4 regions of the Rhizobium sp. BR 362 genome follow, and region 3 is predicted to be linked to each of the others. Evidence: predicted binding sites of a transcription regulator. Region 3 holds the regulator's gene; each other region holds the start of a gene.

What was found. Region 3 encodes PhoB, which activates phosphate uptake and scavenging genes when phosphate is short. Its sites were predicted from a motif close to TGTCATNNANCTGTCAT; they were not measured.
Region 1: the regulator PhoB is predicted to act here: its motif matches at 2,300-2,316, upstream of phnC (phosphonate ABC transporter ATP-binding protein).
Region 2: the regulator PhoB is predicted to act here: its motif matches at 2,229-2,245, upstream of QDY28_RS19330 (esterase-like activity of phytase family protein).
Region 4: the regulator PhoB is predicted to act here: its motif matches at 1,580-1,596, upstream of QDY28_RS23695 (toxic anion resistance protein).

What each region holds. Positions count from the first base shown of each region.
Region 1 is NZ_JARWGH010000004.1:9,840-13,721, reverse strand. Features, by position in the region: gene QDY28_RS06570 (alpha-D-ribose 1-methylphosphonate 5-phosphate C-P-lyase PhnJ) at 1-83, shown strand, start outside; gene phnK (phosphonate C-P lyase system protein PhnK) at 80-856, shown strand; gene phnL (phosphonate C-P lyase system protein PhnL) at 861-1,568, shown strand; gene QDY28_RS06555 (DapH/DapD/GlmU-related protein) at 1,565-2,182, shown strand; gene phnC (phosphonate ABC transporter ATP-binding protein) at 2,455-3,309, shown strand; gene phnD (phosphonate ABC transporter substrate-binding protein) at 3,402-3,882, shown strand, end outside.
Region 2 is NZ_JARWGH010000016.1:40,145-44,026, reverse strand. Features, by position in the region: gene glmS (glutamine--fructose-6-phosphate transaminase (isomerizing)) at 1-1,192, shown strand, start outside; gene QDY28_RS19335 (DUF502 domain-containing protein) at 1,371-2,075, shown strand; gene QDY28_RS19330 (esterase-like activity of phytase family protein) at 2,408-3,882, shown strand, end outside.
Region 3 is NZ_JARWGH010000004.1:405,624-409,505, reverse strand. Features, by position in the region: gene QDY28_RS08590 (GcrA family cell cycle regulator) at 303-827, shown strand; gene phoB (phosphate regulon transcriptional regulator PhoB) at 911-1,594, opposite strand; gene phoU (phosphate signaling complex protein PhoU) at 1,627-2,340, opposite strand; gene pstB (phosphate ABC transporter ATP-binding protein PstB) at 2,392-3,207, opposite strand; gene pstA (phosphate ABC transporter permease PstA) at 3,222-3,882, opposite strand, start outside.
Region 4 is NZ_JARWGH010000027.1:18,310-22,191, reverse strand. Features, by position in the region: gene QDY28_RS23710 (glycerophosphodiester phosphodiesterase) at 1-21, opposite strand, end outside; gene QDY28_RS23705 (RidA family protein) at 21-488, opposite strand; gene QDY28_RS23700 (cell envelope integrity EipB family protein) at 721-1,545, shown strand; gene QDY28_RS23695 (toxic anion resistance protein) at 1,765-2,844, shown strand; gene QDY28_RS23690 (substrate-binding domain-containing protein) at 2,841-3,882, shown strand, end outside.

The DNA of each region.
Region 1 (3,882 bases), 400 kb from region 3:
GCGAAGACCGCCGCGCCCATGGCCATGCCGGCCCCATGCTGGCGGCGAATGGCTTGGAACCGAAACAGGAGGCCGCCGAATGAGCGACACGCCACTCCTCAAGGTCAAGGATATCTCGAAATTCTACGGCAGCCGCATCGGTTGCCGCAACGTGTCCTTCGATCTCTGGCCCGGTGAAGTGCTGGCAATCGTCGGCGAATCCGGCTCCGGCAAGACGACGCTACTCAACTGCATTTCGACCCGGCTGCTGCCGACCACCGGCAGCGTCGAGTACCATATGCGCGACGAGACCTATCGCGACCTGTTCCGCATGAACGAGGCCGAGCGCCGCTTCCTGATGCGAACGGACTGGGGCTTCGTCCATCAGAACCCGGCCGATGGTCTGCGCATGACGGTCTCGGCCGGCGCCAATGTCGGTGAACGGTTGATGGCGATCGGCAACCGGCACTATGGCAATATCCGCAACACGGCCATCGACTGGCTGGAGCGCGTGGAGATCGATGCCGACCGCATCGATGACCAGCCTCGCGCCTTCTCCGGAGGCATGCGCCAGCGCCTGCAGATCGCCCGCAATCTGGTCACCGGCCCGCGGCTGGTGTTCATGGACGAGCCGACCGGCGGCCTCGACGTATCGGTGCAGGCTCGCCTGCTCGATCTCGTGCGCGGCCTCGTCAACGATCTCGGCCTATCGGCCATCATCGTCACGCACGATCTTGCCGTCGCCCGCCTGCTCTCGCACCGCATGATGGTCATGAAGGACGGCGGAGTGATCGAGCATGGTCTCACCGACCGCGTGCTCGACGATCCGCGCGAGCCCTATACGCAACTGCTCGTCTCCTCGATCCTGCAGGTTTAAAGCCATGGCAACTCCCCTCGTCGTTTCCGAAGTCTTCAAGAGCTTCACCATGCACCTGCGCGACGGCATTCGCCTGCCGGTCGTCGCCGATGTCTCCTTCTCGGTCGCATCGGGCGAATGCGTGGTGCTCGGCGGCCCTTCCGGTATCGGCAAGAGCTCGCTCCTGAAGATGATCTACGGCAACTACGCCGTCGATAGCGGGCAGATCCTGGTGACGCATCGGGAAAGAATCGTCGACCTCGCGGCCGCCGATCCGCGCACCGTGCTGGAAGTTCGCCGCCATACCATGGGCTATGTCAGCCAGTTCCTGCGCACCGTGCCGCGCGTTGCCGCCATCGACGTCGTTGCCGAGCCGCTGCTGGCGCGTGGCGCAAGTGCCGAGATCGCCCGCGAACGGGCGGGCGCCCTGCTTGCGCAACTCAACCTGCCGGAAGAGCTTTGGCAATTGCCGCCCGCCACCTTCTCCGGCGGCGAACAGCAGCGCGTCAATATCGCCCGCGGCTTCATCACCGATCACGCCATTCTGCTGCTCGACGAGCCGACCGCCTCTCTCGACGCCAGGAATCGTGCCGTCGTTGTCGACATGATCGAAAAGAAAAAAAAGGCGGGCGTCGCCCTGCTCGGCATCTTCCATGACGAGGAGGTGCGCGAAGCCGTCGGCAGCCGCATTCTCGATGTGTCGCAATTTTCACCCAGGAAGTCCGCCGCATGAGCCGCAAATTGGGCGAAACGCCCTTCATCAGCCCCTCGGCCAGCGTCAGCAACTCGACGCTCGGCCGTTATACCGAAGTCTCCGACCGCTGCCGGATCGATGAAACCGAGATCGGCGACTATTCCTACATCATGCAGGATGGCGCAGTCTGGTGCGCGACGATCGGCAAGTTCGTCAACATCGCTGCCGCGGTGCGCATCAACGCCACGAACCATCCGACCTGGCGGGCGACGCTGCATCATTTCACCTATCGCGCTGCCGACTATTGGCCCGATGCCGATATGGAGACGGATTTCTTCACCTGGCGGCGCGATCATCGCGTGACCATCGGCCATGACGTCTGGATCGGCCATGGCGCCACCATTCTGCCGGGTGTCTCCGTCGGCAACGGCGCGGTCATCGGCGCCGGCGCGGTCGTCTCCAAGGATGTCGCCCCCTATACGATCGTCGGCGGCGTGCCGGCCAAGCTCATCCGCCAGCGCTTCACCGAAGCCGTCGGCGAGCGCATGGACAAGCTGGCCTGGTGGGATTGGGATCACGCCACCTTGCGCACCGCGCTCGACGACTTTCGCGCCCTTTCGGCCGAGGAGTTCCTCATCCGCTACGGCGCATGACACAATCCTGACTAGAATTCATTCCGAAGCCCGGAAACCCCTCGGTTTTCGGGCTTTTGCATGTCGTAACGCAAGGCAGCAAAACGGCGGGGAATTGTAACAGCAGTTACACAAATCTGACATTGGAGCTTCATGAACCGGGAATAATGCGTTGCTCATGCTCAGCGCGTGGCGACCTCGAAACGCAAGGTCATGCGCTCGTCCAACAGGTTTCCGCGGCACCAACGTCAACGTTTGTTGCGGAGCCGGGCAGCCGCGAAAGGGAAAGCCTCATGTTCGAGCTGAAGAATGTCTCGCGCCGGTTCGGAAACAAGCTCGCTGTCGATTCCGTAACGCTGGACATTCCGCAGGGACAGATGGTCGGCGTCATCGGCCGCTCGGGCGCGGGCAAGTCCACGCTGCTGCGCATGATCAACCGTCTCGCCGATCCAAGCTCCGGCTCCATCCATTTCGCCGGTATCGAAGTCTCCAAGCTGCGCGGTCGCGCATTGCGCAACTGGCAGCGCGATTGCGCCATGATCTTTCAGCAGTTCAACCTGGTTCCCCGCCTCGACGTGCTGACCAACGTCATGCTCGGCCGCCTGAACCAGCGTTCGACGGCGCTCAGCCTGCTCTCCATCTTCAGCCGCGAAGAGCGCATCGAGGCGATCGCCGCGCTTGAGCGCCTCGGTATCGAGCAGACGGCATTACAGATGGCCGGCACGCTGTCCGGCGGTCAGCAGCAGCGTGTCGCCATTGCCCGCGCCCTGATGCAGCAGCCGAAGATGATGCTCGCCGACGAGCCGATTGCCTCGCTCGATCCGCTGAACGCCAAGATCGTCATGGACGCGCTGCGCGACATCAACGAGCGCGAGGGCATCACGGTCATCACCAACCTGCACACGCTGGATACGGCGCGCAACTATTGCGAACGCATCGTCGGCATGGCCGCAGGCCGCGTCGTCTTCGACGGCAAGCCGGCGGAACTGACGGCTGCGGCCGTCAAGGAAATCTACGGCACCGACAAGGATGGCGCCGGTGTCGACGAGACGATGACGTCGACCGCCATCAATCTTTCCGATCAGCCCGCGCAAGCCGCGGCAAACGAATCTGCCGGCCCACAACCGCTGGCACTGGCCGGTCTCTGAGGGAGCCGGCCGCGATCGAAGGCCCACGTCAAGGGCGCATTTCTTCCAGACCGAAGGCATCCGGGGACACCGGTTAATCAGGAGACGAACCCATGTTGAAGAAGACCCTTCTCGCAGCCACGGCGCTTCTCGCGCTCGCTGGCGGCGCTGCCGCTCAGGACATCAAGGAATTCCGCGTCGGTATTCTCGGCGGCGAAAACGAAGCCGACCGCCTGCGCAACTATTCTTGCCTTGCCGACCACCTGAAGAAGGAGTTCGGTTTCGAAAAGGTATCGCTGTTCCCGGCTGCCGACTATGACGGCGTTATCCAGGGCCTGCTCGGCGGCACGCTTGACTTCGCCGAACTCGGCGCTTCCGGCTATGCGGCCACCTACATCAAGGACCCGAACGCCGTTACCCCGATCCTGACCACGCAGCAGACGGACGGTTCGACCGGCTACTATTCGATCGGTCTTGCTCTGAAGTCCTCCGGCATCAAGACGATCGCTGACGCCAAGGGCAAGAAGCTCGGCTACGCCGATCCGGACTCCACCTCCGGCTACCTCGTTCCGCTGACGCAGATTCCGAAGACCA
Region 2 (3,882 bases), on a different contig from region 3:
GATCATCACGCGAGATGGCGCAACGGTCGTCGACTTCAGCGGCCAGGAAGTCAGCCGCGTTCGGCAGATATCGCAGGCGACCGCCTATGTCGTCGACAAAGGCAATCATCGCCACTTCATGGAGAAGGAAATTTACGAGCAGCCGGAGGTGATCTCCCATGCGCTCAGCCAATATGTCGATTTCGTCAGTCATCGGGTGCGCCCGAATGCGTCGGCGATCGATTTCAACGCCGTGTCCGGTCTGGCGATCTCGGCGTGCGGTACGGCCTATCTCGCCGGTCTGATCGGCAAATATTGGTTCGAGCGTTACGCCCGCCTGCCGGTGGAGATCGATGTCGCTTCCGAATTCCGCTATCGCGAGATGCCGCTGTCGGCATCGCAAGCTGCGCTGTTCATCTCCCAATCCGGCGAGACGGCCGACACGCTGGCGTCGCTGCGCTATTGCCGCGATAACGGCCTGAAGATCGGTGCCGTCGTCAATGTCAAGGAATCGACCATAGCGCGCGAATCCGATGCGGTGTTCCCGATCATGGCCGGCCCCGAAATCGGCGTTGCCTCGACCAAGGCCTTCACCTGCCAGCTTGCCGTATTGGCGTCTCTTGCAATCGGCGCCGGCAAGGCTCGTGGCACAGTCAGCGCTGAAGACGAACAGGCGATGGTGGGTCATCTCGTCGAGATGCCGCGCATCATGGCCCGGGTGCTGAACATCATCCAGCCGCAGATGGAAAGCCTTGCCCGTGAAATATCGAAGTTCAACGACGTGCTTTATCTCGGCCGCGGCACCAGCTTCCCGCTCGCCATGGAAGGCGCGCTGAAGCTCAAGGAAATCTCCTACATCCATGCCGAAGGCTATGCTGCTGGCGAGCTGAAGCATGGTCCGATCGCGCTGATCGACGAGAACATGCCTGTGATCGTGATTGCGCCTTATGATCGCTTCTTCGACAAGACCGTCTCCAACATGCAGGAGGTGGCGGCACGTGGCGGCCGCATCATCTTCATCACCGACGAGGCGGGAGCTGCGGCTTCCACCTTACCGACCATGGCGACGATTACCCTGCCTGTCGTCGATGAAATCATCGCGCCGATGATCTTCTCGCTGCCGATCCAACTGCTCGCTTATCACACCGCTGTCTTCATGGGCACGGATGTCGATCAGCCACGCAACCTCGCCAAGTCGGTGACCGTCGAATAGACTGCATTCCCCACTCTTTTTTCTTAAAATAACGTCGTCGTGAACCGGGCTCGGATCCGGACCGACGGCGTGATTGGCGGGTTGTGCGACGCGCCGATTTCTGGCACGTTTCACATCGGAGATGGTGGGGGAATTTGCCGGTTAGCGGTGGCGACGGAACGGAGTTTTCGAACGGCGAATGTCTGAAAAACCCATCAAAATGTCTGTGGCAACGCGGATCAGAAATAATTTCCTGGCGGGCCTGATTATCTGCGCGCCGATCGCCATTACGCTCTGGCTCACTTGGTCCGTGGTCCACTGGGCCGATAGCTGGGTCAGGCCCTATATTCCGGCGCGCTACGATCCCGAGAGCTATCTGAATTTCGCCGTGCCCGGCACTGGCCTTGTGATCGCGATGATCTTCATCACGATCGTGGGTTTCCTCGCCAAAAACCTCATTGGTCAGAGCATCGTCCGCTTCGGCGAATCGATCGTGCAGCGCGTGCCTCTGGTGCGAACCATCTACAAGAGCGTGAAGCAGATTTTCGAAACCGTGCTGAAGGAGCAGGGCACGTCCTTCAAGAAGGTCGGCCTCATCGAATATCCGAGCCCGGGCCTCTGGTCGATGGTGTTCATCTCCACCGACGCCAAAGGTGAGATCGCCTCGAAGTTCAACGCCATGGGGCAAGACATGGTGGCCGTTTTCCTGCCGCCGACGCCGGTACCGACGGCCGGCTTCCTGGTGTTCGTTCCGCGTGAAAAAATCACGATCCTCGACATGAGCCCGGAAGATGGCGCCAAGCTGCTGATTTCCGGCGGCTTGGTCTCGCCGGAATATCGGGAAAAGCTGATCGGCAAGGAACTGCCGCAGCCGGCTCCCATCCCGGTAAAAACCTTGTCTTAGAGCAATTCCAGAGAAAGGTGCGCAGCGGTTTCCGTCCGGAATTGCGGAAAAACAATAGGCTAGAGCTGTTCCAAGATTCCGTGAAAAGCTGAATCGCTCCAAACTCACCTTTTCCTGATCTCTTCCTGTGTCGCCCACGCGTTTGGGGCGAGTTGTCATGTCCTTATCATGTTGCCGTCTTAGACCGTCTGCCGGAAAGGCAATCGGGCGCATCTCCTTATCGAAGGTCTGGGATCGACAGAGCCGGACGCATCGTCGACGCGGCTTTGCGGCCGGGTCTGGAGGTGAATGCCGTTCCAGCAAAAGGGCTTTTTCATCAGGAGGATATTGCCGTGAAAAACTTGCGTTCCATGACTTTGCCGCTGCTTTCCGCAGCGCTCGCCACTTTCGTTTTCGCTGCGCCGGCCGCAGCCTTCGCCGATAACTCCGTTACCGTCGGCAGCGTCACATTGGTCAACAAGGGCCGCGTCGCCGTCGGCCGCATTCCAGCCAATCTGCGCGACAAGTTCGGGGAGACCTTCGGCTCCGGTTCGGGCATGTCCATCGACACCAAGAGCTGGGTGCGTAATGCCGATGGTTCCTACAAGGGTTCGCTGTGGCTGCTGCCGGATCGCGGTTACAATGCGGTCGGCACGACGGACTATCGCCCGCGCCTCAACACCATAGACGTCCAGTTGACGCCGGTTGCTCCGGGCGCAACGCCGCCGGCCGGCAAGGAACAGGCTGGGGTTGATGCCAAGCTCGCCGACACAATGCTGCTGACCGACAACAAGGGCGCCGACACCAGTGGTCTCGACCCCGCTGACGGCAGCCGCAAGCCGGCTGACGGCATGCCGCTGCTGCCCGAGGCGCCGAATGGCAAGATCTCGCTCGACACCGAAGCCGTCGCCCGACTGCCTGATGGCACGATGTTCATCAGCGACGAATATGGCCCCTATATCTACCATTTCTCCGCGACTGGCCAAATGATGTCGGCGACGCAGCCGCCGGCGGCATTGCTGCCGATGCGTCACGGCGCTGTGAACTTCGCTTCGAACAACCCAGGTCCTGGCGAATCCGCTCCAGATCCGAAGGATCCGACCAGCGGCCGTCAGAACAATCAGGGCTTGGAAGGCATGTCCCTGACGCCGGACGGCAAGTTCCTGATTGCCGTGCTGCAGTCCGCAACCCGCCAGGATGGTGGCGATTCCAGCTCGACCCGCCAGAATACCCGCGCTTTGGTCTACGATGCCGCCGATCCTGCGCATCTGAAGCTCGTGCACGAATATGTCGTCCCGCTGCCGGTCTTCACCGACGCCAAGGGCAAGACGGCGGTCGCCGCTCAGAGCGAAATCGTGGCCCTCTCGCCGCAGACGTTCCTCATGCTGGCCCGCGACAGCAACAACGGTTACGGCGTGAAGGGCGATAAGTCGCTCTATCGCAGCATCGACATTGTCGATGTCTCCGGCGCAACCGATATTGTCGGCAGCCCATTCGATGCCGACAAGCCCGTCGCCGCCAAGGGCGTTCTCGATCCGTCTGTGAAGCCGGCTGCGGTCAGCCAGTTTATCGACATCAACGACAATGCCGATCTCGCTCGCTTCGGTCTCCACAATGGCGCCCCGAACGACCGCAACAATCTCTCCGAAAAGTGGGAAGCCATGTCGCTCCTGAGCGTCATGGATCCGAAGCTGCCGGACGATTACTTCCTGTTCGTCGCCAACGACAACGACTTCCTGACCCAGGACGGTTTCCAAGTTGGTGCGGCCTATAAGGGCGATGGCGGAGCCGATGTCGACACCATGTTCCAGGTGTTCCAGGTTACGAT
Region 3 (3,882 bases):
TCAACAAAACTGGCGATTTAGCAGGTGCGGCAGAGCGCCTCTTGGCAGAGGCCATGTCTTCGACAACTTATATTGCATAAATGCCACTCACGTATAGCAAGTTGGGGAAAACCTCGAAATCGATTCCTCAAGATTCCCGCGACTCTTGTCACGGAGTCAGCCTCACACTAGGTTAAAAACCAATTACTAGACTGCATGCGGCGGAACTAGTCACCACAATTTTTAAGCGTTTCACGCCTCGACCCAATGCGAGGCAATGGTGAGGGATTCTGCCATCAGAAACGCGACAGCGGAGACAGGGCATGAATTGGACAGACGAACGCGTCGAGAAGCTGAAAAAGCTGTGGTCCGAAGGTTTGAGCGCCAGCCAGATCGCGGCACAGCTCGGTGGTGTCAGCCGTAATGCCGTCATTGGCAAAGTGCATCGCTTGAGCCTGCCGGGCCGAGCGAAAGCCGGTGGCGCAGCAACCGCAGCTCGAGCGCCGAAGCGCAATACCTCGGCCCCGCGGGCGCCGAATTACGCCTCGCGCGTTGCAACCCGCACGGTTACCCGCCAGCAGGGTGCGACGATGCTCAAGGAAGAGGTCGAGATCGATACGGTCCACGAGATCGAATACCGTCCGGCTGCCAATGTGGTCGTTCCGATCTCGCGCCGCCTCGGCCTGACGGAGCTCACAGAGCGCACGTGCAAGTGGCCGGTCGGCGACCCGCTGAAGGACGATTTTCACTTCTGCGGCAATGACAGCCCGGACTCTTCGCCCTACTGCACCTATCATCAGCGGCTGGCCTACCAGCCGGTGCATGACCGGCGTCGGGCCGCGCACTAAACCAGTGCTAACCACATGAAAAACGGGCCGAAAGGCCCGTTTTCTGTTTCCGCCCTGTCCGATGACCGGTCGAGTTGCCCCGATCAGGCCTCCATGGAATAACCCGCGCCGCGAACGGTACGGATGACATCCTGCATATTGGAGAAATTGAGCGCCTTGCGCAGGCGGCCGACATGCACGTCGACGGTGCGTTCGTCGACATAGATATCATGCCCCCATACGCCGTCGAGCAATTGGGAGCGCGAAAAGACGCGGCCGGGCGAGGACATCAGGAATTCCAGCAGCCGGAATTCCGTCGGCCCCAACCGCACTTCGCGGCTCTTGCGGTGGACACGATGGGTCTCGCGGTCCAGCTCGATATCGCCGCAGCGCAGTACCGTCGACAGAACCTCGGGGCGGGCGCGGCGCAGCATCGCCTTGACGCGGGCCATCAGCTCCGGCGTCGAAAACGGCTTGACCACATAGTCGTCTGCGCCGGTGGAAAGGCCGCGCACCCGCTCGCTCTCTTCACCGCGGGCCGTCAGCATGATGATCGGCAGGCGCTCCGTCTCCGGCCGCATACGCAGCCGGCGGCAGAGCTCGATGCCGGACACGCCAGGGAGCATCCAATCGAGGATCAGAAGATCGGGGATGCGCTCCTGGAGGCGCAGCTCGGCTTCGTCGCCTCTCAGGATGGTGTCGACCTCGAAGCCTTCCGCCTCGAGATTATAGCGCAGCAGAACGCTTAGCGCTTCCTCGTCTTCTACAACAGCTACTCTCGGAACCATGCGCCTCTGGTCTCCTTCTCTTGGGGTCTACTTTATTCCGTCACCGCACCCACGGTGTTGGCGGTATCGTCCTTCGGACGCTCGCCTTCCGGCTGGGCGCCGGTCGCCATGTAATAGATCGTCTCGGCAATGTTGGTGGCATGATCGCCGATGCGCTCGATGTTCTTGGCGCAGAAGAGAAGATGCGTGCAGGTGGTGATGTTGCGCGGATCTTCCATCATGTAAGTCAGCATTTCGCGGAAGAGCGAGGTGTACATGGCATCGATTTCCTCGTCGCGCTCACGGATCGACACGGCCTTGTCAGGCGAACGGGTCGTGTAGACGTCGAGCACTTCCTTGAGCTGAACGAGGGCCAGTTCGGAGAGATGTTCGATGCCGCGGGCGAGACGACGCGGAACGCCGGTGCCCTGCACGGCGATGACGCGCTTTGCGGTGTTCTTGCCGAGATCGCCGACGCGCTCCAGATCGGAGGCAATGCGGATGGAGCCCATGATTTCACGAAGGTCGGCAGCCATCGGCTGGCGGCGAGCGATGGTGACGATCGCCTTGTCGCCGACTTCGCGTTCTGCATGGTCGAGAATGACGTCGTCGGAAATGACCTTCTGCGCCAGGGCGGCATCGCCGTTGACCAGCGCGCGAACGCTGTCGCTGACCATCTGCTCTGCCAGGCCGCCCATTTCGGAAATGCGGCGCGTCAGGAATTTCAGGTCTTCGTCATATGCAGAGAGAATGTGTGTAGAGACCATTTTTCTATCCTCAAGGTGAATGATGTGAAGAAAGCCGCGCGGGGAGCATCATCAGCCAAAACGGCCCATGATGTAATCCTGCGTGCGGAAATCATCGGGATTGGTGAACATCTTATCGGTATCGTTCTCCTCGACCAGATGACCGAGATGAAACATTGCGGTGCGCTGCGAAACGCGGGCTGCTTGCTGCATGGAATGCGTCACGATGACGATCGTGAAATTTTCCCGCAGCTCATGAATGAGTTCCTCGACTTTGGCGGTGGCGATCGGATCGAGCGCCGAGCACGGCTCGTCCATGAGAATGACCTCCGGACTGACGGCGACGGCGCGGGCGATGCAGAGGCGTTGCTGCTGGCCGCCGGAAAGGCTGGTGCCGGCCTCGAAAAGCCGATCCTTCACCTCGCCCCAGAGCCCGGCCTTCTGCAGGCTGGTTTCGACGATATGGTCGAGATCGGCCTTGGACCGATGCAGCCCGTGGATACGCGGGCCATAGGCGACATTCTCGTATATCGACTTCGGAAACGGATTGGGCTTCTGGAACACCATGCCGACGCGGGCGCGCAGCTCGACGACATCGATGGCGTTGTCATAGACATCCTGATCGTCGAGCATGATCTTGCCGGTGACGCGGCAGGTGTCGATCGTGTCGTTCATGCGGTTGAGGCAACGCAGGAAGGTGGACTTGCCGCAGCCGGAGGGGCCGATCAGCGCGGTGACGGTATTGGCGCGAATGTTCAGATCCACGTCGAACAGCGCGCGCTTGTCGCCGTAGTGGACCGACACGGCCTGGCCGATCATCTTGTAGGGGATCGTCATCATCTTCTTGGCCAGTGCTTTTTCGCTCGCGGCTTCCGTCATCATGTTCATTCCATCGTCTCCTGTCACCAACGCCGCTCAAAGCGACGGCGCAGCAGGATGGCTCCGATGTTCATCGCAACAAGGAAGAAGAGCAGGACGATAATGGCCCCGGAGGTTCTTTCGACAAAGGCACGCTCGGCTTCGCTCGCCCACATGTAGATCTGCACCGGCAGGGCCGTGGAAGGATCGAGCGGCCCCGCCGGATAGTTGGCGACAAAGGCGACCATGCCGATCAAAAGCAACGGCGCGGTCTCGCCCAGCGCATGCGCCAGGCCGAGGATCGTCCCCGTCAGAATGCCGGGCATGGCGAGCGGCAGGACATGGTGGAACACCACCTGCATGCGCGAGGCACCAAGGCCAAGGGCGGCGCTGCGGATCGACGGCGGCACGGCGCGCAATGCCGAGCGGGTGGCGATGATGATCATCGGTAGCGTCATCAGGCTCAGCACCAGCCCGCCGACCAGCGAAGCCGAGCGCGGCAGACCCATGAAGTTGATGAAGACTGACAGGCCGAGCAGGCCATAGACGATCGACGGCACCGCTGCGAGATTGTTGATATTGACCTCGATCAGATCCGTCAGCCGGTTCTTTGGCGCGAACTCCTCGAGGTAGATCGAAGCGGCAACGCCAACCGGCAGCGCCAGAACCAGCACGGTCAGCATGAGATAGAACGAGCCGATGAGG
Region 4 (3,882 bases), on a different contig from region 3:
AAGCCAGGCAATCTTGCACATTATGCGATTTCCATGATGGCATCGATCTCGACAGCGGCATTGAGCGGCAGCGCCGCCATGCCGACTGCGGCGCGCGCATGCTTGCCAGCGTCGCCAAGTACATTTGCCAGAAGATTGGAGGCGCCGTTGATCACAAGATGTTGTTCGACGAATTCGGGTGCCGAGGCGACGAAGCCGTTCAGCTTGATGATGCGCTTAATGCGGCCGAGATCGCCGTTCAAGGCCGCCTTCGCTTGGGCCAGGATATTGATGGCGCAAAGCTCGGCTGCGCGTTGGCCGCCGGCAACGTCGACATCCCTGCCGAGGAGGCCGGTGACGCCGAGCTTGCCGTTTTCCATCGGCAACTGCCCGGACAGATAAAGAAGATTGTCGCTGATGACATAGGGCACATAGTTGGCGGCCGGCGCAGCGGCCTGCGGCAGGACGAAGCCAAGCTCCTTCAGACGGCTCTCGATAGCGTCGGACATTTTCATCTCCCGTTTTGTTGTAAAATCTTCAAAAATCCGGCATCAAGCTTAAATTCCCTTTGCCGGGAAAGGCAGCCTCGATTTAAGCGCGATTCCGAAATACGCGAAGCGATCTTGGACGAGATCACGCCAAATCAAAAGGCAGAGCGAGATGACGAATTGATGACGGCCCGCCTCACTCTAGCCGAAGCGTTCTTATAGCATCGCGTGCGAGTCCAACAGGAGATAATGAATGTTCCGCTCGAGTCTTGCCGCCGTTGTTATTTCGAGTTTGGGCGTCGCGTCTCTGGCCGCACCCGCCGCCGCTGCGGGTCCGAGCGGGTTGATCGCGCATCGCGCCGTCTACGATCTCGAACTGAAGGATGCCTCCGACCGGTCGGGCATAGCCGGCATGTTCGGCCGAATGGTCTATGAATTCGACGGTTCCGATTGCACCGGTTTCACCACCAATTTCCGCTTTGTCACGCAGATCGACACGGGTGACTCGACGCGCGTCAGCGACCAGCAGACGACCACATTCGAGGATCTCACCAAGCGCACGTTCCGCTTCGAGACCAAGTCCTACACGGACGATCAGCTCGACAAGGATGTGCGCGGTGCGGCGGCCGACGATCAGCAGGGCATCAAGGTCGATCTGACCCAGCCGCAGGCCAGGCAGGTGCAGCTCATCCAGAGCCGCTTTCCGACGGAACATATGCTCGACATCATCCACAATGCCAAGCTCGGTAAGAATTTCTTCGAGGCCGAGGTTTTTGACGGCTCCGACGATGGCGACAAGTCGTTGATCGCGACAACCGTCGTCGGCAAGCAGTCGACGCCCGCCACGGACGATCCCGATGCCGACAAGGCAGGCATGTTCGCCAAGACGCCGTTCTGGCCGGTGACCGTCGCCTATTTCAACGACAAGTCCAAGGGCGACGCCATTCCGGTCTACCGCATGTCATTCAAGCTCTACGAAAACGGCATCACGCGCGACCTCACCATGGACTATGGTGATTTCGTGCTCACCGGCAAGCTCTCTAAGCTTGAAGTGCTCGACACCAAGGCCTGCCAATAGGCTTTGTCAGGGCGCGCGCCACAAGGCAAATCTTCGTCATAAAACTGTATTCGAAGCTTCACTATTCTGTGAGCCGCTCGGCACGCCGTGATTAGTCTCATGTCCTGCTGTGCCGATCTGGAATTGTAGCGGGCCATGCGGGCCGCGTCGCTTATTGAGAGAACAATCGGCAGGCGCTCCGCAGACGGTCCCGTGTTGATAGACGAGAAAGCACGACCTATGGCCAATACTGATCTCGCCACCGCCTCCAACGCCGCTTTGCCGGTTGTCGCCGCCGATCCGGCGGAAATTGCCCGCATCGGCGACACCATCGATCTGAACGACCGCGCCGGCATTTCGGTCTATGGAGACCGCGCTCAGCAGTCCGTCTCCGACTATTCCGACAGGATTTTGCGCGAGGTCCGCAATAGGGATCTTGGCGAAGTCGGCAAGCTGCTGACCGATATCATCATCAAGTCGAAGAAGCTCGACCCGGCATCGCTGAAGGATGAGGGTTTTCTTTCCAAGATATTCTCGTCGTTCAGGGCGAGGCTGGAGCGCTTCAAGGAAGAGTTCGAGGATGTGGCCGGTCAGATCGACCGCATCGGCCTCGAGCTCGACCGGCACAAGGATACGCTGCGCCGCGACATCGCACTTCTCGACGATCTCCACGAGGAGACGAAGCAGTCGATCCTGCAGCTCGACGCCTACGTCCAGGCCGGCAAGACCTTCGCAGAGCATTTTCGCAGTGTCGAACTGCCGAAGCTGAAAAGTGCCGCCGATGCAGCGGCGGCCAATCCCGGCGGCGGCATGCTGGAGGCACAGACCTATCAGGACAGCCTGCAGGCGCTCGACCGGCTGGAGAAGCGGGCATTCTACCTGCAGCAGGCACGCCAGCTCGGCATTCAGCAGTTGCCGCAGATCCGCATCGTGCAGGCTGGCGACGAGACGCTGATCGAGAACCTGCAGGCGACCTCGGCGCTGACGGTGCCCGCCTGGAAGCAGAAGATGGTGATCCTGCTCGGGCTGTCGCGCCAAAAAACGGCACTCGAATTGCAGAAGACCGTGACCGACGCCACCAACGACATGATCCGCCAGGCATCCGAGATGATGAAGGACCAGGCGATTGCCATCGAACAGCAGTCGCAGCGCGGCATCGTCGATATCGATACGCTCGCCGCCGCCAACCGCGACCTGATCGATACGATCAACGGCGTCCTCAAGGTGCAGGAGGAGGGCCGCAGGAAGCGGGCCGAGGCCGAGCAGCAAATGGAGAAAATGACCGTCGAACTCAAGAAGGCGATGATCGAGGCGCGATGAGCGGCATGATGATCCGCACATTTCTCATCGGCCTGGCGCTGACGGCTGTCCTTGGCCTGACGGGCTGCAATTCCGGCGCGGGACCGAAGTTCTCGATCATCTCCGGCTCGGAAAACACCGTTATCCAGCCGATCGTCGAAGAGTTCTGCAAACAGAAGAGCGCGACCTGTAGCTTCACCTACGAGGGCACGCTCGATATCGGGCTGGCGCTGCAGAGCGACAAAGGCGTCGAACAGGACGCCGTCTGGCCGGCGTCAAGCGTCTGGGTCGATATGTTCGACACCAAACGCCGCGTGAAGACCCTGACCTCGGTGGCGCAGACGCCTGTTATTCTCGGCGTGCGCAAATCCAAGGCGCAGGCACTCGGCTGGATCGGCAAGCCGGTCTTCATGAAGGACATATTGGCGGCCGTGAAGAATGGATCGGTGAAGTTTCTCATGACTTCGGCAACGCAGTCCAATTCGGGCGCCAGCGCCTATCTCGCCATGCTCTCCAGCGCACTCGGCAACAAGCCCGTCATCGAGCCTGGCGATCTCGACAAGGCGGACGTCCAGGGCACCGTCAGGGCATTGCTTGCCGGGGTCGAGCGCTCGTCAGGTTCCTCCGGCTGGCTCGCAGACCTCTACACGGAGTCCGCCAGCAAGGGCACGCTCTATGACGCCATGTGGAATTATGAGGCGGTGCTGAAGGAGGCCAATGACAAGCTCATCGGCATGGGCAAGGAGCCGCTTTACGCTATCTATCCGGCCGACGGCGTTGCGATCGCCGACTCCCCGATCGGCTTTATCGACCACGGACGAGGGCCGGAGGTCGAGACTTTCTTCAACGAGCTTGTCGCCTATCTGCGTTCCGCACCCGTACAGCAACGTATTGCCGATACCGGCCGGCGCATTCCATTGGGAGATGTCGCGGCTAAAGCAGATCCGAATTGGAATTTCGACCCCAACCGGTTGGTGACCGCGATCCGCATGCCCGAGCCTGCCGTGATTCGCCAGGCGCTCGATCTTTACCAGGGAGCATTGCGTAAGCCGTCGCTGA